DNA from 2 places in the Bradyrhizobium sp. UFLA01-814 genome. Region 1 is predicted to be linked to the other one. Evidence: predicted binding sites of a transcription regulator. Region 1 holds the regulator's gene; the other holds the start of a gene.
The links. Region 1 encodes LexA, which represses DNA repair genes until DNA is damaged. Its sites were predicted from a motif close to TGTTCNNNNTGTGTTCNG; they were not measured.

Region 1 (18,558 bases):
CGAAGGTGCGCGGGCGCGCGGCCTTCATGCTATCCACGTGACATCGACGGATGACGTGGCAAGGGCTTTGACCGCACTTGGTATTTGAACATTAGGAATTGAGGAGCTCTGAGCGTGGCCCTGATGCCGGTTGCCGATGCCCTGTCCGCCGTCCTCGCCGGCGCCGAACCGCTGCCGGAGGAGATGGTCGCGCTCGATGCCGCCTACCACCGCACCCTGGCGCACGACCTCGCCGCGCTGCGTACCCAGCCGCCGCAGCCGATGTCGGCGATGGACGGCTATGCGGTGCGCGCCGCCGATGCGGCTGACCTAAAGGCCCGGCTCAAGGTGATCGGCGAAGTGGCCGCCGGCCGGCCGTTCGAGCGGACGGTCGGCGCCGGCGAGGCGGTGCGGATCTTCACCGGCGGCGTGATCCCCAATGGCGCCGACGCGGTGATCATCCAGGAAGACACCGCCGTCGACGGCGGCGACCACATCACGATCACGGAGGCCGCCAGCGTCGGACGGCACATCCGCCCGGCCGGGGTCGACTTCCGTGCGGGCGAGGTGCTGCTCAGCGGCGGCAGCCGCCTGTCCGACCGCGCGCTGTCGCTGGCGGCCGCCATGAACTATCCGGAACTTGCGGTGCGCCGCCGCCCGAAGGTCGCGGTGCTGGCGACCGGCGACGAGCTGGTAATGCCGGGCTCGCAGCCCGGCCCCGGCCAGATCGTCTATTCCAACGGCTACGCGCTGCGGGCGCTGGCGCGCGCCGAGGGCGCCGAGACCATCGACCTCGGCGTTGCCGCCGACACGGTGGAGGCGACCACGGCCGGCATCCGCCGGGCGCGCGAGGCCGGCGCCGATGTCCTCATCACGACAGGCGGCGCCTCGGTCGGCGACCACGATCTCGTCAAGCGGTCGCTGGAAGCCGAGGGCGTCGACATGACGTTCTGGCGGATTGCGATGCGGCCCGGCAAGCCGATGATGCACGGCCGGCTCGGCGCGATGCGGGTGATCGGCCTGCCCGGCAATCCGGTGTCGTCCTATGTCTGCGCCTTCCTGTTCTTGGTGCCGTTGATTCGGGCGCTCAGCGGCCGGAAAGTGATTCATCATCGCCGCACGAGCGCCCTGCTCGGCCGCGACCTCGCCGCCAACGACCAGCGCGAGGACTATCTGCGTGCACGGCTCGAAGCGCGCGAGGACGGCACGCTGATCGCAACGCCGGTGACGCAGCAGGACTCGTCGCTGCTCGGGAATCTCGCTGCGGCACGGGCACTTCTCGTGCGTCCGCCGTTCGCGGCTGCGGCCGTCAAAGGCAGCGAATGCGAGATCCTGACACTGCCCGAATAAGGTTTTTCGCGCCCCGCCGATTGTGCGTTGCCTGATCCGTTCACCGGAAATTAAGTGGTTGCGGAACACATATCGAACATATAGTGTCCGTTCATGATTTGTTTCGAGTACTGGTGTCTACAATCGGGAAGCCGGGTGGAAGCAGGTGCATTGAGCACATGCTCCTGAGGTCAGGCCCCGCCTGCAGGCCCCACCAGAAGAGTCTCGGAATCGAACGACGCTATCAACCGGGGGAATACTCGAGATGCTCACGCGCAAACAGTACGAACTTCTGCGTTTCATCAATGAACGTCTGAAAGAGGCCGGCGTACCGCCCTCCTTCGACGAGATGAAGGATGCGCTCGACCTGCGCTCGAAGTCCGGTATCCACCGCCTGATCACTGCGCTGGAGGAGCGCGGCTTCATCCGCCGCCTGCCGAACCGCGCCCGCGCCATCGAGGTCATCAAGCTGCCCGAACTCTCGGCCGGCGGGGGCAACGGCCGCCGCGGCTTCACGCCCAGCGTCATCGAAGGCACCCTCGGCCGGCGCGCCAGCACGCCGCCGATCGCCGAGGACGACGGCAACCGTCCGGTCGCGGTCCCCGTGATGGGCCGGATCGCCGCCGGTACGCCGATCGAGGCGCTGCAGACCCGCAGCCACACCATCAGCGTGCCGCCCGACATGCTCGGCGCCGGCGAGCACTATGCGCTCGAAGTGCGCGGCGACTCGATGGTCGATGCCGGCATCCTCGACGGCGACATGGCGCTGATCCAGCGCAACGACGTCGCCAATACCGGCGACATCGTGGTGGCGCTGATCGACGAGGAGGAAGCCACCCTGAAGCGCTTCCGCCGCCGCGGCGCATCGATCGCGCTCGAGCCGGCCAACACCGCCTATGAAGTGCGCATCCTGCCGCCGAACCGGGTCCGCATCCAAGGCAAGCTGATCGGGCTTTATCGCAAATACTGAATTGCAAATACTTGCGGCGGCCGGGAACGAGCAACACGTCGGATCGTTCCTTGCATGATAGTGTAGCGTACGGCCTGCCCGATGCGCTCCGATACCTCTCGCGCAGCGTCGCGTGTTTGTGATCGGAGGCGGTCTCGGACCAGTCGTACAATCGCCCAGAAACGAGCAGAAGCTCGTTCGCTATCGTCCACTCTGGTAGAGGCCCTAATGCCTCAAGGAGAGGCACGGGTCGCTACCTCGAAATGAGGAGCCATCCGATGTGTGACTATAGTCTGCACGCCGTGGCATCGCGCCCCGCCATTGTCGGAGAGACGCTGATCACGACGACGTTCCGCGGCACGTCGACCCGCGGCTTTGCTTCGGAGAACGATCCCACTGTCGCGGTCTGCATGCTGCCGGGCACCGAGCTCGCTTTCGCCGAGAACGTTCGCTACGACAGCCGCTGGATCTGGACCAAGACGCTGAACTATCGCGTCGGCGTATTCAACGAAGTCGAGCCCGACGTGCCCGATCGGCATCATGACGCGGTCGAATTCCCCGACGGCAGCCATGTCCTGGTGACCCAGCTGGTCGAGGGACAGCGCGTCAGCGTGCTACAATTGCCGGCGCTGCATCCGCCGGTCGAGCACAAGCCGAAGGTCGTCGAGCGGCGGCCCTCCGCATTCGCAACGCTGTTTTTGGGTTGAGCGCATCGTCGCCGCGGAATGAGCTGTTCGGCGGCGGATGACCTAAGCAATTTCGGGCGACCCCGGACTTCCGCTTCCGGGGCGCAGGAGGAGGTTTGCGTCGGCCGGCGCCTTGGCGCATCATCGGGCACGGAGGACGTGTGCGGTGGTCGATAAGGTCACATGGCAAAAGGCTGGACGCGTCACGGAACCGGGCCGCTACATGTTCCGGTTCGGTTGGCTGACGGTGACGGCCGACGACCTGAAAGTCTGGGAGCAATTTCCCGAGGCTTCCTTTACCCTCGTCAAGAAGCCCGACGCCGGCCCCGATTCCGACGAATACCATCTCGGCCTGTTCGAGCTGCCGAGCGGCCCCTCACCGGACCACCGCTAATCATCGCCCTGCAGATCGGTCTCGGCCGGCGTCGCGTCCACGGCGGGCCGCGGCGCGGCGGCCGGCGCGCGCAGCGTCGTCTCGCTCTCGCCGTCGCCCGGAACCGCCGGCGACCACGGCCGGTCGATCCCGCCGGGCTTCACCGCATCGACGGCGTAACCGTCCCTGATCCGCCGTAGCACCAGCGCGCCGTGGCGGCGCAGCCGCTCGGCATCGATCACCGAGGCCGCGCAGCCCTGCGGCGCCGGCCGCGCGGTCACGATCAGGCCTGCGCGCTCGCAGTCGTCCGCCAGCGCCTCCGGCCGGGTCGCGAGCGCGACGAAGGCGCCGCCAGGTCCCTGGGCCACGCAGCCGCCGGCATCGCAGGAGACGCCCTCGCCGAGCGACGCATCGGTGGCGGTCCGCGCGTCGGCGTCCGCCGCCAACCACTCCTTGACCAGGAACGCATCCTTGGCGCTGTGCATCAAATGCAGCCGCCCGTCACCGCCGCGCACCGCGACGTTGCGGCCGTCACCGGAGACCAGCACGTCCGGCTGCGGCACCCTGAGCGCCCAGACCGACGCCATCACCAGCAGCACCGCACCCGACCAGCGCAGCGGCGTGCGCAGCAGCCCGAGCAGGATGATGCCGGCACTCGCTGCGATCAGCGGCCCGATCCCGAACGCCGCCATGCGGCCGACCGCGCCCGGGAGTGCGGCGACCCATTGCGTCACCAGGATCATCCAGTCGATGCCGAGTCCCATGATCGCCCAGAACACGCCGTCGAAGCCGAACGGCATGGCGAGGAGCCCCAGCAGGCCGGCCGGCATCACGACCGCCGACACAATAGGCATCGCCGCGAGGTTCGCGAGCAGCCCGTAGGGCGTCACGCGATGGAAATGGAACGCGGCGTAGGGCGTCGTCGCAAGCCCTGCCACCAGCGAGGCCAGCATCAGCATCGAGAGCTCACGCCCGCCCCACAGCGCAACCCGCGCGGTCGCCGAATGGTCGGGCGACGCGAATAGGTTCGGCAGCCCGATCTGCACCAGCGCCACCAGCCCGAGCGTCGCGGCGAACGACATCTGAAAACTCGGATGCACCAGCGCTTCCGGCGCGATCGCGAGCACGATCAGTGCCGCCACCGCCAGCGTGCGGAAGGTGATCGCGCGGCGGTCGACGATCACGGCGAGCAGCACCACGGCAGTCATGAAGAACGACCGTTGCGTCGCGACCTCCGCGCCCGACAGCAACAGATAGAAGGCCGCGGCGAGCAGCGCGGCCGCCGCGGCCCATTTCTTGATCGGATGCCCCGCCGTCAGCGCCGGAAACAGCGCGAGCAGCGCGCGCACCGCGAAGAACACGACGCCGGCGACCACGGCCATATGGTAGCCGGAGATCGACAGCACATGGCCGAGCCCCGAGATGAACATCGCATCATTGACCGGCGTCGAGATCGCGTCGCGCCGGCCGGTGAGCAGCGCGGTTGCGATCGCGCGCTGGTCGCCGTCGAGCGTGGTGCGGATACGCACGTCGATGGCGTCGCGCAGGCCTTGCATGAAGGCGGCGTAGCGCAGCGCAAAGCCGCCGGTCGCAGGCGGCTCCCTGGTCTTGACCGCGCCCATCACGAAGCCGGAGGCGCCGATGCCCTGGAAATACAGGTCACGTCCGAAATCATAGGAGCCCGGGCGCTGCGGCCCGAGCGGCGGCAACAGCCGCGCCTTCAACTCAACGAAGCTGCCGACATCGGGCGCGGTGCCCTTCTTCACCGAGAGCCGGACACGATCGAGCTTCGTCATGTCGCGCGGGCTCTCCATCGAAACCACGCGCAGCACGAAACGATCGGTCTTCTCGCGGATGTCGCGCGTCTCGACGAAGCCGGTCAGCGCCACCGAAAACATCGGCCGCGCCAGCACCGTGTGAGCAACGCGCGCCGTCTTCCAGGTCGCCGTCGCAAAGCCCGCGGCCACCGCGGCCAGCATCGCGATGACGGGAAATACGCTGCGCCGCCGCAGCAGCAGCGCCAGCAGGCAGAGCAGGATTGCGACGGTGGCCGCGACCGACAGCACCGGCTCGTGCTCGGCCGCAAAATAGAAGGCGATACCGGTGCCGAACGCCACCGGCACCCAGGGCAACAACCGGCCCGCCCCCGCTTCAGCGCGCGCCCATTGCCGCAATGTCTCGACGAAAGGCTTCCAGATGCCGACGCGCGCCGGGAGATAGCCGCCGACCGGCGCGGCCGCGCGCGGCGGCCACGTCCCCGCGTAGCCGCGTTTGCCGCCCGGCGTCGTGCCCTGCTCCGCCATTCCGCTTGCGATCCCTGCCGGGCGACAGGCTAGCGGATGGCCCCGTCACCCGACTAGCGGAACGGATGCAGAATACCGCCCCGGCAACGCCCGGGTAGCTGGATCGTCCTGCGCCTCGCCGACCTCGCGCCGGGCCACAGCTGCCGCCTGCGTCAAATCGATCGAGCCGAAAGTCTCATAAGATACCGATCCCGTTGGGATTAGACTGTCCTGATGCCTCCACTCCCAAAGAGACAGGGATGAGGCAGTGACGGCTCGCGGCACTTGAAGGCCGCTGGAGCTCCTCTCAGGTGGCCACAACTCCCCTGAGATCAGGCGTTGCGGACGAACTCGCAAAATCTCGCCTGTAACGCCGTGCACCACGCGCACTCCGCGAGCGGACAGATCGCTGAAAAAACGCGAGGCGTAGCGTTTGCATTTGAGAGGAGCAGCACATGGCAATTCAAGTACCGAGCGATTTTCGTCGCGTGATTGTGGCTGCGTCAGTGGGAAACATCATTGAATGGTACGACTTTTATATTTTTGGCAGCCTGGCCGCGGTTCTGTCGGTCAAGTTCTTTGAACAATCCCACCCCGTCGCAGCCCTGCTGAGCACGATCGCGCTGTTCACTGCGGGATTCCTGATCCGCCCGCTGGGGGCCTTCCTGTTCGGATGGATGGGCGATCGGGTCGGCCGCAAATATACATTCCTTGTTACCTTGAGCGGAATGGGCCTGGGAACGGGCGCGATCGGACTCATCCCAACCTATGAATCGATCGGCCTGACGGCCGCATTCGTTCTGTTCGGCTTGCGGATGATCCAGGGTCTCTGCCTGGGCGGCGAATATGGCGGCGCCATCACCTACGTCGCCGAGCATGTTCCGGATGACCACCGCGGCTACTACACGGGCTGGCTACAAACCTCGCCAACGCTCGGAATCGTGGTGTCGCTGGCCGTGATCGTTCTGACCCGAACCTGGGCCGGCAATCAGGCCTTTGACGAATGGGCGTGGCGCGTACCGTTCCTGGTTTCGTTCCTGCTGGTGGCCATCGCCATCTACATCCGCCTCCAGCTCCAGGAGACGCCGATTTTCCAGGAGATCAAGGCACGCGGACAGATGACCAGGAATCCCTGGCGGGAAGCTTTCCTCAGCTCCAACATCAAGTACATCTTGATCGCGATCGTCGTCCTGATTGGACAGGGCGTGGTCTGGTACAGTGGTCAATTCTGGGCACTGTACTTCCTGCAGCAGGTCTCCAAGGTCGATGCGGTTACCTCGGCCTACATCGTGGGAACCGCACTGTTGATCGCAACGCCGAGCCTGATCTTCTTCGGTTGGCTGTCGGATCAGATCGGCCGCAAATCCGTGATCCTCGGAGGCATGCTGCTTGCCGCGATCACCTACTATCCGCTGTATCTGTGGCTCGGCACGGTCACGCAGCCGGGACACATCAACTATCCGGTCGCCGTCTTCATCATCTTCATCCTCGTCTGCTACGTCGGGATGGTGTACGGGCCGGTCGGCGCGTTTCTGGCGGAGTTTTTCCCGGCCAGGATCAGGTACACCTCGGTCTCGGTGCCGTATCATATCGGCAATGGTTGGGGCGGCGGATTGGTGCCGTTCATCACATCAGCCGCCTTCGCGGCCACCGGCAGCATCGGCTACGCGCTGATCTACCCGATTGTCGTTCCCGCGGTGTGCTTCGTGATCGCGGTTTTCATCATGCCCGAGACACGCAAGACCAGAATCTGGGAGCAGATCGAGGCGAAAGCCGCATCGTGACGGAGTCACCTTGCTGACGGGCGACTGGAGCCCCGTTCCGATGGGATCGGAACGGGGCTCCAGAATCTTGTTTTGACGCGTTTTCTTTACGCGAACCGGCATCCACTTCGCTCGAAAACGCTCTCACCCTGCAGCAGCAGCCGTGGCCGCCTTCCAGCGCGTGCGGGACGACGCTTCTGGTTCGTCCCGTACTCTCCACTCGGGCATGATGTCTTCGTCGAACCTGCATCCGCGTTACGCCGATGCGGCACGGAGGGGATCCGGCGCTGCGCAGTTCCAACCTCTCCGGCCGCCTTGGGTTGGCGGTCAGGCCAACGTCTCAATCAGCTGCCTCTCAGCCCGCTCGGTGATGCCAGCGATCGTGCCACCAGGTGGCGAAATCACGATCCATCGTCAGCTCCCAGCAAGCAAGCACGATCACCACGACGCCGGCGAGCACGCTGCTCGTCGTGACCGATCCCTGCTGGTAGTTGAACGTCCAGGGTGCCACCACCAGAGCCAACCCCATCAGCATCTCGCCCCATTCCTCCAGATAGGACGGAATGATGAATGCCTCCAGGGCGAACAGCACGACGCCCAATCCGAGCGCGATGGAGATCCAGAGAGCTGCCCCGGAAAAGCCCAGTGCAAACGGCGATGCGACCAGCCAGGCGCCTACCAACAGGCTGGCAGCATCCTGCCAGTGTTGAATGCGCATGATCCTCACCTCCTTCTTCCGAAGACATGGTGCGGCGCGGACAAAAAAGCATCTGTCCGACCTGCGATGTGTTGCCGCTGCTGATCCGCGAGCCGACGACCATGCTGCGGTCCGGGCGCCCGGAAAGCGCTCTTGCAATCGCGCCGCAGCAAGATGCACACTGTGGGCGCTTGACCAGGTGTCAACGTCTGCGGTTCGCGGCCCGACCGGTATTTGCGGTTGCGCTCAGGACGAGAGGAGTATGACGCCATGCGAGAAATCGAAATCCACAACTATGCGCGGCAGTTGCTCGAGGCACATGGCGCCAAGGCCATTGCGGAAGCTGCCCAAAACGCCATCGAGCTTGAAGCAAAAGGCGAGGCCGAGCTGGCCAGAACCTGGCGCCATATCGAAGACGCCATGAAGCTGATGCGCGGTCCGCACCAAAGCTGAGGCTGCCAGCTCGCAGCGCAGAACGTGGAGCAGGATCTTCCTCAAGCCGCCTCGCAGGGGCTGAACGGCAGCACAATCTCAACGACGCGGCTCTCCAATAACAGGAGTGAAGCCATGTTTCCGACATGCGCAACAGCCGAAGATCTCGTGAAGGCAATCAAGGACGAGAAAGTGCAGATGATCGATCTGCGCTTCACCGACCTGCCGGGGGTATGGCAACATTTTTCCGTCCCGCCGAGCGCGGCGAGCGCAGACGCCCTCAGCGAAGGGATTGGATTCGACGGCTCATCGATCCGCGGCTTTCAGGAAATCCAGGAAAGCGACATGCTGGTCGTCCCGGACCCGACCACGGCTTTCCTCGACCCGTATTCCCCTTCATCCACCCTGGTATTGATCTGCAACATCCGCGACCCCGTGACCGGTCAATCCTATAGCCGCGATGCCCGCTACATCGCCCAAAAAGCTGAAACCCACCTGAAGGCCACGGGCCACGCCGATACCAGCTACTTCGGTCCAGAGGCCGAGTTCTTCGTGTTCGACAGCGTGCGCTACGGACAGGGCATCAACTACGCTTTCCACGACATCGATTCCGGTGAAGGCAGCTGGAACACGGGCACAAACGAAGCGCCCAACCTGGGACACAAGCCACGCCCGAAAGAGGGATACTTTCCAGTGCCCCCGACGGACAGCATGCAGGCGCTCCGTACCGAAATGGTGTTGACCATGGAACAGCTGGGCATCCAGATCGAAGCCCATCACCATGAAGTCGCGACCGGTGGGCAGAACGAAATCGACATGCGCTTCACCACGCTCACGCGCATGGCGGACAATCTGATGATCTACAAATACGTGGTGAAGAACACCGCCCGCCAGAACGGCATGACCGCAACGTTCATGCCGAAACCGCTGTTCGAGGACAACGCTTCCGGAATGCACGTTCATCAGTCGTTGTGGAAGGGCGAGACCAATCTGTTCTACGACAGGGGCGACTATGCCGAACTGAGCCAGCTCGCCCGCCACTATATCGGCGGCCTGTTGACCCATGCCTGGGCATTGTGCGGGCTTTGCGCCCCGACCACGAACTCCTATCGGCGTCTGGTGCCGGGCTATGAGGCTCCGATCAACCTGGTCTATTCCCAGCGCAACCGTTCAGCCTGCTGCCGCATTCCGATGTATTCGCCGAACCCGAAGGCCAAGCGTGTCGAATTTCGTTCGCCGGATCCCTCCTGCAATCCCTATCTGGCTTTCGCCGCGATGCTGATGGCCGGCCTCGACGGAATTCGCAACAAGATCGACCCGGGCAGCCCGATCGACAAGAACCTCTACGACCTGCCGCCCGCCGAGGCGAAGGAGGTGAAGTCGACGCCGGGGTCGCTGGATCAGGCGCTGGACGCGCTCGAACGCGATCACGCATTCCTGCTGCGCAACGATGTCTTCACCGCCGACGTGATCGAAACATGGCTCGACTACAAGCGGAAGAAGGAGGTCGATCCCATCAGATTGCGACCTCATCCCTACGAGTTCCATTTGTACTACGACATCTAGATCAGCGGCGTCTGCGACGAGACGTGGTGGCAGACGATCCTCCAGTCGTCGTCCTCGCGCGCGATCACCCAGGTGATCTTGACTGCGAGCGAGGGCGCATCGCCGTCGAGGAAGAATGACGCGATGCCCGCCATGTTGACGAGCTCGGCATTGACCCGTTCTGCCCTGACATCGCTGAACTGAACCCGCGGCGCGCGCCAGCGCGGCAGACCGTCAAAATAGGCTTTGACGCCGTCGCGGCCGCGATACAGCGTCGGGTTCGAGCCGAAGAAGAACGCGCTCCTCGAATAGAGCGCGCATAACGCATCCGCATCGAGCCTGCTGAAACCCGCCGACCATCTGGCGATAATGGCGGAGGCGATCTCGTCGGATTCATCAGGCATCGATCCCCCCGTCTGCTTGTCCGCGCGGGACGCACTTCCTCTCGGCTAGCCCTTGCCGCCGACTTCCTTGGCGAAGGTGTCGCGCAGGCCGATGGTGCGGTTGAACACCAGCCGGTCCGGCGTCGAATCCGCATCGCGCACGAAATAGCCCTGCCGCTCGAACTGCATCGGGTCGGGCGAATTGCTCTCGGCGATCGCCGGCTCGACGCGCGCATCCTTCAGCACTTCGAGCGACTGCGGATTGAGGTCGGCCGCGAAATCGGCCGCGTTCGGGCTCGGATTGGCGAACAGCTGGTTGTAGATGCGGATCTCCGCCGGCTTCGACTGCGCCGCCGGCAACCAGTGCATCGTCGCCTTGACCTTGCGGCCGTCGGGCGCGTTGCCGCCCTTGGTTAAGGGATCGTAGGTCGCGCGGAGTTCGACGATCTCGCCGGCGTCGTTCTTCACCACGCCGGTGCACTTGATGAAGTAGGCATAGCGCAGCCGCACCTCATTGCCGGGCGAGAGGCGGTAGAACTTCTTCGGCGGATTCTCCATGAAGTCGTCGCGCTCGATATAGAGCTCGCGGCCGAACGCGATCTTGCGGGTGCCGGCTTCCGGATTGTCGGGATGGTTGATCGCCTCGATCTCCTCGACCTGCCCTTCCGGATAGTTCTCGATCACCACCTTGAGCGGCCGCAGCACCGCCATCCGGCGCAGCGCCGTGCGGTTCAGCTCCTCGCGGATGCAGAATTCGAGCATGCCGACATCGACCACGCTGTTGGCCTTGGCGACGCCGATGCGCTTGATGAATTCGCGCACCGCCGCCGGCGGCACGCCGCGCCGCTTCAAGCCGGCAATGGTTGGCATGCGCGGATCGTCCCAGCCCGAGACGTGGCCGTCGCGGACGAGCTGGGTCAGCACGCGCTTGGACAGCAGCGTGTAGGTCAGGTTCAGCCGTGCCATTTCGTACTGGCGCGGCTTCGAGGGCACCGGCAGCTTGTCGAGCAGCCACTCATAGAGCGGGCGGTGATCCTCGAACTCCAGCGTACAGATCGAATGGGTGATGCCCTCGATCGCGTCCGACTGGCCGTGCGCGTAGTCGTAGCTCGGATAGATCGACCACTTGTCGCCGGTGCGCGGATGGTGGGCGTGCAGGATACGGTACAGCACGGGGTCGCGCAGGTTGATGTTGCCGGCGGCCATGTCGATCTTGGCGCGCAGCACGCGGGCGCCATTCGAGAACTCTCCGGCCTTCATGCGGCGGAACAGGTCGAGGTTCTCCTCGACCGGGCGGTCGCGGAACGGCGAGTTCTTGCCGGGCTCGGTCAGCGTGCCGCGGGAAGTGCGGATCTCCTCCTGCGACTGATCGTCGACATAGGCATAGCCGGCCTTGATCAGGCCCTCGGCCCAATCGTACAGGCGCTCGAAATAGTCCGACGCAAAGAACAGGTTGGCTCCCCAGTCGTAGCCGAGCCAATGGACGTCGGCCTGGATGGAGTCGATGTATTCCTGCTCCTCCTTGGTCGGATTGGTGTCGTCGAAGCGCAAATTGCACTGGCCGCCGAACTCCTGCGCGATGCCGAAATTCAGGGCGATCGACTTGGCGTGGCCGATATGCAGGTAGCCATTCGGCTCCGGCGGGAAACGGGTCACGATCCGGTTGTGCTTGTGGGAGGAGAGATCGGCCTGGACGATGTCGCGGATGAAGTCGCGCCCTGCCTCTGCCGTCGTGTCAGTCGTCATCAAAGGGTTCCCTGGAGGAGTCGGCTCAACCTTCTGCCAAATTCGCGCCGTCCGGCCAAGTCTGGTCTCAAGCCCTGGTTTCAAGTCTGGTTTGGCGGGCAAAAGGTCAACCGGGGCTTTAGTTATGTCCGGTTCCTGTTATACACCACGGCCGTTCCCGCATACGTCTCGCTCGATCATGACCAAACCCGTCGTTACCCGCTTCGCCCCCTCACCGACCGGCTTCCTCCACATCGGAGGTGCCCGTACCGCGCTGTTCAACTGGCTCTATGCCAGGAAGCTCGGCGGCAAGATGCTGCTCCGGATCGAGGACACCGACCGTGAACGCTCGACCAAGGAGGCGATCGACGCCATCCTGGACGGCCTGAAGTGGCTCGAGCTCGATTGGGACGGCGAGGTCATCTACCAGTTCAGCCGCGCCGCCCGCCATCGCGAGGTCGCCGAAAGCCTGCTCGCCGCCGGGCGCGCCTATTACTGCTATGCCTCGCCGGAAGAGCTCACCGCGATGCGCGAGAAGGCGCGCGCCGAGGGCCGCACCCGCCTCTATGACGGCATGTGGCGTGACCGCGATCCGGCCACCGCGCCCGCTGGCATCAAGCCGACCATCCGCCTCAAGGCGCCGCAGACCGGCGAAACCGTGATCGAGGACCAGGTGCAGGGCCGGGTGGTCTGGCAGAACGAGAACCTCGACGACCTCGTCCTGCTCCGCGGCGACGGCACCCCGACCTACATGCTCGCGGTCGTGGTCGACGACCACGATATGGGCGTCACTCACATCATCCGTGGCGACGACCACCTGATCAACGCCGCGCGTCAGAAGCAGATCTACGACGCGCTGGAGTGGGAACTGCCGAGCATGTCCCACATTCCGCTGATCCACGGTCCCGACGGCTCGAAACTGTCGAAGCGCCATGGCGCGCTCGGCGTCGATGCCTACCGCGCGCTCGGCTACCTGCCGGCCGCCTTGCGCAACTACCTCGTCCGGCTCGGCTGGAGCCATGGAGACCAGGAGATCTTCTCGACCCAGGAGATGATCGACGCGTTCGACCTCTCGGGCATCGGCCGGTCTGCGGCGCGGTTCGATTTCGCCAAGCTGGAGAACCTCAACGGTCACTATATCCGGCAGAGCGACGATCAATCCCTCGTGACCCAGTTCGAGAGCGTGCTGGATTATGTTCCCGAGGGCGCCGCGCTGAAGGCCAAGCTCAACGACACCACCCGTGCGCAATTGCTGCGGGCGATGCCGAGCCTGAAGGAGCGCGCCAAGACGCTGATCGAGCTGATCGCGGGCGCCTACTTCATCTTCGCCGATCGTCCGCTCTCGCTCGATCCGAAAGCGGCGGCGCTGCTGACGCCGGAAACGCGCGCGTTGATCGGCCGCCTGCGCACCGCGCTGGAAGCCGTCAACGACTGGACGGAGGAAACCACCGAGACCGCGATGCGGAATTTCGCCGAGCAGAACAACCTGAAACTCGGCGCCGTCGCCCAGCCGCTGCGGGTGGCGCTGACGGGACGTACAACGTCGCCGGGCATATTCGACGTGCTGGCCGTGCTGGGACGCCAGGAGTGCCTTGCCCGCCTCGCCGATCAGGCGGCGTGATCCTGCATGGACCCCCTCCAGGGTCCATCTTGCAGCGCACATGGCAATGAGCTACCCAATCCCGGACGCTTTCTCCACAAGCCGTTCCGCCCCGCCATGGGCCGCAATTTAGCGACTGGGCAAGGTCGGTTTTCGCAACGAATTCATCGGGGATATCACGATGGACGCAAAATCCAGCAAGACAGCCACACTCACCATCGGCAACAAGAACTACGATTTCCCGATCCTGAGCGGCACGGTTGGGCCTGATGTCATCGACATCGCCAAGCTCTACGGCCAGGCCGGGGTGTTCACCTACGACCCCGGCTTCACCTCGACCGGCAGTTGCCAGTCGAAGATCACGTACATCGACGGCGACGCCGGCGTGCTCGAATACCGCGGCTATCCGATCGAGCAGCTCGCCGAGCACGGCGACTTCCTCGAGACCTGCTACCTGCTGCTGTACGGGGATCTTCCGACTCCGGCGCAGAAGAAGGACTTCGACCATCGCGTGATCCATCACACGATGGTGCATGAGCAGATGGCGCGGTTCTTCCAGGGCTTCCGCCGCGACGCTCATCCGATGGCGATCATGGTCGCCGCCGTCGGCGCGTTGGCCGCGTTCTATCACGACTCTACCGACATCAACGATCCGCGTCAGCGCATGATCGCCTCGATGCGAATGATCGCGAAGGTGCCGACGCTGGCGGCGATGGCCTACAAGTACACGGTCGGCCAGCCCTTCGTGTATCCGAAGAACTCGCTCTCGTTTGCCGAGAACTTCCTCAACATGTGCTTCGCGGTGCCCTGCGAGGACTACAAGATCAATCCGGTGCTCGCCGACGCGCTCGACAAGATCTTCATCCTGCACGCCGACCACGAGCAGAACGCCTCGACCTCGACGGTGCGCATTGCCGGCTCCTCGGGCGCCAACCCGTTTGCCTGCATCGCGGCCGGCATCGCCTGCCTGTGGGGCCCGGCGCATGGCGGCGCCAACGAGGCCGCGCTCAACATGCTCTACGGCATCGGCAAGGTCGAAAACATTCCGGACTTCATCGCCAAGGTGAAGGACAAGAACAGCGAAGTTCGCCTGATGGGCTTCGGCCACCGCGTCTACAAGAACTACGATCCGCGCGCCAAGATCATGCAGAAGATGTGTCACGCGGTGCTGAAGGAGACCGGCCACGGCGACGATCCGATGCTCAAGGTCGCGATGGAGCTGGAGAAGATCGCGCTCAGCGATCCCTACTTCATCGATCGCAAGCTCTACCCGAACGTCGACTTCTATTCGGGCATCACGCTGAAGGCGATGGGCTTCCCGGTCTCGATGTTCACCGTGTTGTTCGCGGTCGCCCGCACCGTCGGCTGGATCAGCCAGTGGAGCGAGATGATCGAGGATCCGCAGCAGAAGATCGGCCGTCCGCGCCAGCTCTATACCGGCGTCGCGCGCCGCGACTATGTGCAGATCGACAAGCGCAAGTAAGCTGCATCGCTGAAGAGAATCCGGGACGGCGCCATCATTCCTGATGGCGCCGTTTTCGTTTGCCCCGCGCGACTTCGGTCGCGATCGCGTCAAGGCGCGGCAGCCAGAACGCCCGGAACCGGTCGAGCCAGTCGTCGACCTCGCGCAGCCGCGCCGGCTCGACCGCGTAGATGCGGCGGGTGCCCTCGGCGCGCACCGACGCGAAACCGGCGTCGCGCAAGATCCGCAATTGCTGCGAGACCGCCGACTGGGTGATGCCGAACTCGCGCTGCACGACCGCAACGACGTCGCCCGAACTGTGCTCGCCGGTCGCCAATAGTTCCAGGATGCGCCGGCGGACGGGATCGCCGAGGATGTCGAAGGCGTGCAAGGTCGCTAAAGCGCGATGAGATTGCATCGTCATCCCGCTTTGCTCTTTGTTTGAGCATGATCTCCGCGCAAACGCTTCGCGTTTGTCGCGAGGGAAAACCGCTTCACACTTTTCCGGATCATGCTCTAGCCTCCGCTCCCCGGCTCCGGCTCGCCGCAATAGGCCGCCGTGGTATTTGCGGCTGATCTGCGCGCCGCTGCCTCCTCGGTGCCCGCCGCGATCGAGGCCCGGCACCAGTCCTCGCTGGCGCGGCGGATGAATTCCTTGCCGTCGTCGGTGGCTGGCCACGCCGACGCGGCGGTGCGGTCGAATTTCTCGCCGGGCGGCATGGCCAGATAGAGCGCGAGCCCGAGCAGCGCGAGATCCCAGCCGACGCCGACCGCACCGGCCCCGTAGCGGTCCCAGAAGTCGCCCTCGATCACCGAGAGATGTTCCAATTCCAGGCGCGTGGCATCCGGGCCATTCTCAGCCAGCGTGACGGTAACCCAGCTGACCGTACCCATGGACTCCCACGTGACGGCAAGCCGGCGCGGCGGCTCACACGTCGTGACCTCGCCGCCCGCGTGGCCCTGGAACTGATAGCGGCCGCCAAGCCTCAGGTCGCCCGAGATCGGCAGGAACCAGCGCGGAATGCGTTCGGGGTTGGTCAGCACATCCCAGAGATCGGCGATGTCGGTGTCGTAGCTGCGGCTCGCGATCACCGCCCGCGCCGGCTTGCCGTCGCGTTCCCGGAAAGCGACGTCGCGAATGACGGCTCCGACATAGGCGACCGGGTCGATCTTCATGGCTGGCTCCGTACTAATATTAGATATTGCTAATATTAGTACGGTCTAAATATTCAGCGCAAGCGGGATCGTTGCGGCGGTATGTCGCCACTGAACGAGGACACGATCGATTGGCTAGGCCGAACGGCGGCGCATCTCCGCCAGCACGATGTCGGCGGCGCGGACGCTCGGCGGCTGGTCGCCGGTCGACATCTTCCCGTCCATCGTCGCGAACCCCACGAGCTGCCGCAGACGATCGGGCGAATCCGCAAGCACGTCGCCCAGCGCCGCCGCGAGCTTGTCCGGTGTGCAGTCCTCCTGCAGGAACTCGGGAATGATATCGCTGCCGATCACGAGATTGGCGAGGATCACCGAGGACACCCGGATCGCGCGGCGCAGGATGAACGCCTCGGCGGCGCCGACGCGATAGGCCGTCACCATGGGAATCCCTGACAGCGCGAGCTCCAGCGTCACCGTGCCCGACTTCGCGAGCGCAGCGCGGGCGACGCGGAACGCGGCGCGCTTGTCGGTCTCACCGATCGCGAGCCGCGGCACCACCGGCCACGACGCGACGCCTTCGCGCACCATCGCCTCGAGATGCGGCATGGTGGGGAGCACGAGCTCGAACGGCGTCTGCTTACTGAGCAGGCCGAGCGCCGTGCCGAACAGCGCCAGATGATGCCTGATCTCGCTGCGCCGGCTTCCGGGCAACACCAGCAACACCGGCGGCTGCGCATCGCGCCGCTTCTGCTCGTCCTCGTTCGGGCGCAGCGTGGCGAGCTGCTCGGTCAGGGGGTGGCCGACATAGCTGCACGGCGGTCCCTGCAGCTTGCGATATTCCTCCGGCTCGAACGGCAGCAGCGCGAGCACGTGGTCGACATAGCCCCGCATCGCACGCGCCCTGCCCGGCCGCCAGGCCCAGACCGACGGTGACACGTAATCGACGATCGGAATGTTCGGGTTGCGGGCGCGGACGCGACGGGCGACGCGGTGGGTGAAATCGGGGCTGTCGATGATGACGAGCATGTCAGGCGCGTCGGCGAGCACGGCATCGGCTGTGCGCCGGATCAATCGCAGGATTTTCGGCAATTGTTTCACAACGGCGGCAAAGCCGATGATCGAGAGTTCCTCGATCGGAAACAGCGGAGCGATGCCCTGAGCAGCCATCGCCCGGCCGCCGACGCCGGAAAACTGCACGGCATCGCCGAGGCGCTGGCGCAGCACCTGCATCAGCGCCGCGCCGAGGCGGTCGCCGGATTCCTCGGTGGCGATGAGGAAGATCTTGCGAGCGGTGCTGGGGCTGCGCACCTGCATCAGCCCGCCAGTCCGATGACAAACAGCCCCCTGGCGTCGGCGGCCTCGACCAGGGCCTGCGGCTCGGCGGCCAGCGTATTGCCGGCGATCACGGCGATGCCGGCAATGCCGGCGGCTGCCGCGCCTTCGACCGTTCGCGGGCCGATGGTCGGCAGATCGAAGCGCAGATCCTGCCTGCTCTTCGGCGCCTTCACCAGCACGCCGCGGCCGGCCTTGGCACGAATACGGCCTTCGGTGCGCAGCCGCGCGACGCGCGCGAGCAGCCCATCGGTGCCCTCGATATCCTCGACCGCAACCACATGACCTTCGATCACCACGGCCGCCTGACCGATGTCGAACGGGCCGAGCGCGTCCAGCACACCGCGTCCGCGCGCGATATCGGCGAGCGCCGTGCTATCGGGCGCCGCGCGCGTCACGGCGCCCTCCGGCATCAACAGATCGGGCGCGACGTCCTTGATCCCGACCATGCGGAAGCCCTGCTGCTCGAGGATGCGGCCAACGCTCGACAGCAAATGATCGTCGCCGCCGCGAAATGCGCGAACGACGTGGCCGAGCAGGCGCAGCGTACCCCAGTCGAGCCGGATCTCCGACAGCGCGGGGCGCACCAGGGTGCCGATGAAGATCAGATCGCGGCAGCCTTCGTCGCGGAACAGCCGGGTCGCCCGCCCGAGCTGGCCGACCGAGATCCAGCGGTGACGAAACCGCTGCGCGCGCGCCGGATCGCAGGCGCCGCGCAGCGCGAACAGCACCGGCGTGATGCCGCGCGCAACCAGGGAGTCGGCGACCGCGAACGGCATGGCGCCGCCGCCGGCGATGACGCCGACCGGCGAGGAAAGCGAGGGAGCCGCTGACGTCATGCTGGCGGCCATCCCCAGCTCAATTGG
Region 2 (4,330 bases), on a different contig from region 1:
GGCTTGCGCTCAGCGGTTGCACGCGCTGCGGTCCGGTCTGGGACGACTGGATGCAGTCGCCGAAATCCTGCAAGTCAGACCAGCTCTAGGGCCGGGGCAGGCGCGCTTGGCCAGACACGCTTGGCGACGGCTTTCTTGCGGTGATATACCGGCGACGAAAATGCAAGGAGCGGACTCATGAGAGTTTTGTGCGCAGTCGCGGTTGCGGTGCTGCTGTCGGCGCCGGCCTATGCGCAGATGCCGAACGTCAACCTGATGCCTGAGGTCAAGACCAGGACCCAGGAGGAGAAGGAGCAGGACGCGGTCAGGGACAAGGCCTACAAGGACTCGCTCAGCAAGATTCCCGATGCCAAGGGATCGTCCGATCCCTGGGGCGTCGTGCGCAGCGATCCGCCGAAGGCGGCCGCCCATCCCGCCAAGCCGAAGACCAAGACCGGAAGCTCGGCGCAGCCCGGAAGCGCCGCGCCGCGCAGCCAGTAACGCCCGTTCGGGGCGACTTCATCCGTCTCCTGCAGACTCGGATTCTCCTGCCGCCGCCCCTATATTGGGGTGTCGTCAGTTGGTCCGGAGTTGCGGCATGGTGTCTCGTCCGCGCGATCTCGCCAGCCGGATGGCCGAGCGGCGAAAGCCGGACGACGGCTATCTGCGCGAGACCTTCAGCCTGCCACGCGATCAGGCCCGCGTGAGGGCGCGTGACTTTCTCAAGCGCTACCCGAAGGCGGCCTATATGAGCGCCGTCGAGAGCTGGCGCGAGCTCCCCGGCGGCGACATCGAGTTCACGATGCGGCGGCTGGCAAGCGCGGATTGAAGCGTTTTCGAGCGAAGCGCGAGGGCCAGCCGGTCAGGGCACCGGGGCGTGCACGGTAGACCGTGCCTCAGTCCCCGTTGCTACCGCGGGTCCGTTCCCGTTCCAGATTGTTCAGCTCGCGATCGATCCGCAGTTGCACGCGGCGGATCGCCAGAAGATCGAGCTTTGCTTCGGTCTTGCCCGTGAAGACGCGATCGCCGATCTGGAAGCGCCATTTCCAGACGCCGGCCATCAGCTGGGTGACGCTGAACTCGATGCCCCTGTGGATCATCTGTAACGGTTCCGCGAATGAAGGCGGTCGTCGATATTTAAACCATTAGTTGTAGTAATAATGAGCACCCGTAAAAAGGTCGTGTGAAAGGCCGCGCCCGTTCGAGCCGTCGTTGTGGATTCCGGAAAGGATTCGTCCGCCAGCAGCGTCGCCAGGGAACCGTCGCCAGCCGTGTTGCCTGTCCAGCGCCGCGCGATCCGCGTTGGTTGAGCAGGCCAATGTTACGAACACTGGCGGAACCCGAGTCTTCCCGTCGAACGCTACGGAGTTTTTCCAGGGCTCAGGAGGGGTACGAAGGTAGTATGCAGATTGTGCCAACCGTTATCTGACGCGGTCGAGCCTGTCAGGTTAACCTGTTGATTATCAGGGGAACTTCGGGCGCGAGATGCAGTACGGCCCGGAACTTTGTTCTTGGCCGGAGAACTACGGAATTTTAAACGGCCCCAACAGGGGGCCGCCAACCCGTCCCGGAGGCGGGTTTTCCTCCAGCAGTCGGGGGGCTACCTGTCTGGCTGGGGGCCCCCAAATAAGGGCACTGCCGGGCCGATTGTTCCAGTAAATATTCCGCGAGAACAGATCGCGACCCGCAGGAAGTTATGGGGCCAGAACATCTGAGAGCCTCCTCAGTAGTCCTACCGAGAACATCGGCTAACCCTTGGTTGCGGCGGGGTTAAACCCAAACCAGGCCACTCCAAAAATCAAAGCAGGCCATTGTGGATGGAAACGGGCCGGCACCTTCTGGCCTGAAAGAACATATTGCGAACATAGAACAAACGTGGTACGAGGTTCCAATCAACAACGCATTCCACCCGACCTCATCGCCCGTTTGTCCCGCTAGCGAATCCCCGCCATAAGGAGCACATCCCAAATGTCCGCCACTACACTGCGTATCGTCGAAGGATCCTCCATGGACAAGTCCAAGGCCCTCTCAGCCGCGCTCTCCCAGATCGAGCGCCAGTTCGGCAAGGGCTCGGTGATGAAGCTCGGCAAGAACGACCGTTCGATGGATGTCGAGACGGTGTCGTCGGGGTCGCTCGGGCTCGATATCGCGCTCGGCGTCGGCGGTCTGCCGAAGGGACGCGTCGTCGAAATCTACGGGCCGGAATCCTCGGGCAAGACCACGCTGGCGCTGCACACCGTGGCGGAAGGCCAGAAGAAGGGCGGCATTTGCGCCTTCATCGACGCTGAACACGCGCTCGACCCGGTCTATGCGCGCAAGCTCGGCGTCAACATCGACGAGCTCTTGATCTCGCAGCCGGACACCGGCGAGCAGGCGCTGGAGATCTGCGACACGCTGGTGCGCTCCGGCGCGGTCGACGTGCTGGTGGTCGATTCGGTTGCGGCGCTGGTGCCGAAGGCCGAGCTCGAGGGCGAGATGGGCGATGCGCTGCCGGGCCTGCAGGCGCGCCTGATGAGCCAGGCGCTGCGCAAGCTCACCGCCTCGATCAACAAGTCCCACACCATGGTGATCTTCATCAACCAGATCCGCATGAAGATCGGCGTGATGTACGGCTCGCCGGAGACCACCACCGGCGGCAACGCGCTGAAATTCTACGCCTCGGTCCGCCTCGACATCCGCCGCATCGGCGCGATCAAGGAGCGCGACGAGGTGGTCGGCAACACCACCCGCGTCAAGGTGGTGAAGAACAAGCTGGCGCCGCCCTTCAAGCAGGTCGAGTTCGACATCATGTACGGCGAGGGCGTCTCCAAGATGGGCGAGATCCTCGACCTCGGCGTCAAGGCCGGCATCGTCGAGAAGTCGGGCGCCTGGTTCTCCTATGACAGCCAGCGGCTCGGTCAGGGCCGCGAGAATTCCAAGGCATTCCTGAAGTCGAATCCCGACATCACCGCCAAGATCGAAGCCGCGATCCGGCAGAACTCCGGCCTGATCTCCGAGCAGATCCTCGCCGGCACGCCCGAGCGCGACGCCGAAGGCGAGGAGCCGACGGAAGAGTAAGCCGCAAGGCTCAATCATTTCGCTGGAAGCGGGCGCTGAGGACGTTGAGTTGCCGACGTCTTCGGCGCCCGTTTCGCTTTGTGCCTGGCGTCGAGAGAGTTGAGCGGATGAAACGCCTGATCCTGACCAGCCCGTCCGGCCTTAGCCTCGCGCGTTCGGGGCTCACCGAGATCGCTATTACATCCGGCTTTCGGTTTGTTGGTGGACCGCTGCCGCCGCCAGGAGAGCTTGAGGCTTACTTCGGATTACGGTCGGACCAGGATTCAGTCGGACATTGGTCGCACTGGAGCTCACAGAGCCAGTGGCCTCAGGATGCCCGTGCGCGCCGGCATCTCGCACTGATCGAATTCTGCGAACCTTACGAGATTATCGAGCTTTGGTTCGATCCGAACCCAATGGATCAATTGCAGCTGATTTGGTTGCTCGATCATTTCCGGGCCTACCCGGCGATGGCGGCCAAGCTGAAATTGCGCCTGGTCGCGTTCGATTTGTCGATGATGCACGAGACATGGCGCGGATGGAAGGAAGTGCCGCTGATCAACATACGGCCTGCCGACCTCGAGACTGCGAGCATCTGCTGGCAGGCCTATCGCACAACAACTCCCGAAGCCTGCTTCGATGCGCTGCATCGAGACCTCCGCGGCTTTCCCTTGCTGAGGCCGGCGCTGCTTGATCTGCTCCAGGAGCTTCCGTGGAGCACATCGGGACTTGGCGCGACCGAACTGCGACTGCTCGAACTGATTGCGGCGGGCTTCATGGGGACGAACGGGCTGTTCTACCTTCGCGGCTTTCGTCAACGCGGTGTCTTCAATGACATGGAGATCGGGAGGCTGCTTCAAGGGCTCGCGCACGGCCCGCAGCCCGCGATCGCCGGGCTTGACGACGAGCTGCGCGTTATCGCGCCCGAGAATTTGCGCGCCCGCATGAAGGCCTACCAGCGAAGCCGGCTGTCGCTCACTGAATTCGGCGCAGCTGTGCTCGCCCATAAGGAGGACTTCAGCCGCCACAATCCGATCGATCGCTGGTGGGGTGGCACGCATCTCACCAACGACAATCTCTGGCGCTGGGCCCCCGCGCTACTCAAGCACTAGCACCGATCGTGGATTGGACCGTTGCGACTCAATCCGCGCAATTCGGATTGTCCGCTTACCCCCGCGCAAGTGCCTTTTCGCGGCTCGCAATCAGCGCCCGCAAGTCCTCGGTCACGGCGACCGACTGATGCGTCTTCTGGTCGGTCGCGACCCAGATGATCTCGCCGGTAGCGCGAAGGTCATCGGAGCCCTTGGCGAAGATC

Region 2: the regulator LexA is predicted to act here: its motif matches at 1,827-1,844, upstream of recA (recombinase RecA).

What each region holds. Positions count from the first base shown of each region.
Region 1 is NZ_JAQOSR010000089.1:16,801-35,358, reverse strand. It holds gene PMN64_RS25125 (HAD family hydrolase) at 1-88, shown strand, start outside; gene glp (gephyrin-like molybdotransferase Glp) at 115-1,329, shown strand; gene lexA (transcriptional repressor LexA) at 1,574-2,278, shown strand; gene PMN64_RS25110 (hypothetical protein) at 2,536-2,964, shown strand; gene PMN64_RS25105 (hypothetical protein) at 3,110-3,337, shown strand; gene PMN64_RS25100 (ComEC/Rec2 family competence protein) at 3,334-5,619, opposite strand; gene PMN64_RS25095 (MFS transporter) at 6,054-7,382, shown strand; gene PMN64_RS25090 (SPW repeat protein) at 7,717-8,079, opposite strand; gene PMN64_RS25085 (hypothetical protein) at 8,329-8,511, shown strand; gene glnA (type I glutamate--ammonia ligase) at 8,626-10,056, shown strand; gene PMN64_RS25075 (YybH family protein) at 10,053-10,439, opposite strand; gene PMN64_RS25070 (glutamine--tRNA ligase/YqeY domain fusion protein) at 10,485-12,164, opposite strand; gene gltX (glutamate--tRNA ligase) at 12,343-13,764, shown strand; gene gltA (citrate synthase) at 13,925-15,226, shown strand; gene PMN64_RS25055 (ArsR/SmtB family transcription factor) at 15,261-15,629, opposite strand; gene PMN64_RS25050 (SRPBCC family protein) at 15,722-16,381, opposite strand; gene lpxB (lipid-A-disaccharide synthase) at 16,496-17,674, opposite strand; gene PMN64_RS25040 (LpxI family protein) at 17,674-18,531, opposite strand; gene lpxA (acyl-ACP--UDP-N-acetylglucosamine O-acyltransferase) at 18,551-18,558, opposite strand, start outside.
Region 2 is NZ_JAQOSR010000076.1:31,542-35,871, reverse strand. It holds gene PMN64_RS22890 (peptidylprolyl isomerase) at 1-89, shown strand, start outside; gene PMN64_RS22885 (hypothetical protein) at 178-480, shown strand; gene PMN64_RS22880 (hypothetical protein) at 578-808, shown strand; gene PMN64_RS22875 (hypothetical protein) at 876-1,079, opposite strand; gene recA (recombinase RecA) at 1,948-3,036, shown strand; gene PMN64_RS22865 (hypothetical protein) at 3,117-4,127, shown strand; gene PMN64_RS22860 (acyl-CoA thioesterase) at 4,183-4,330, opposite strand, start outside.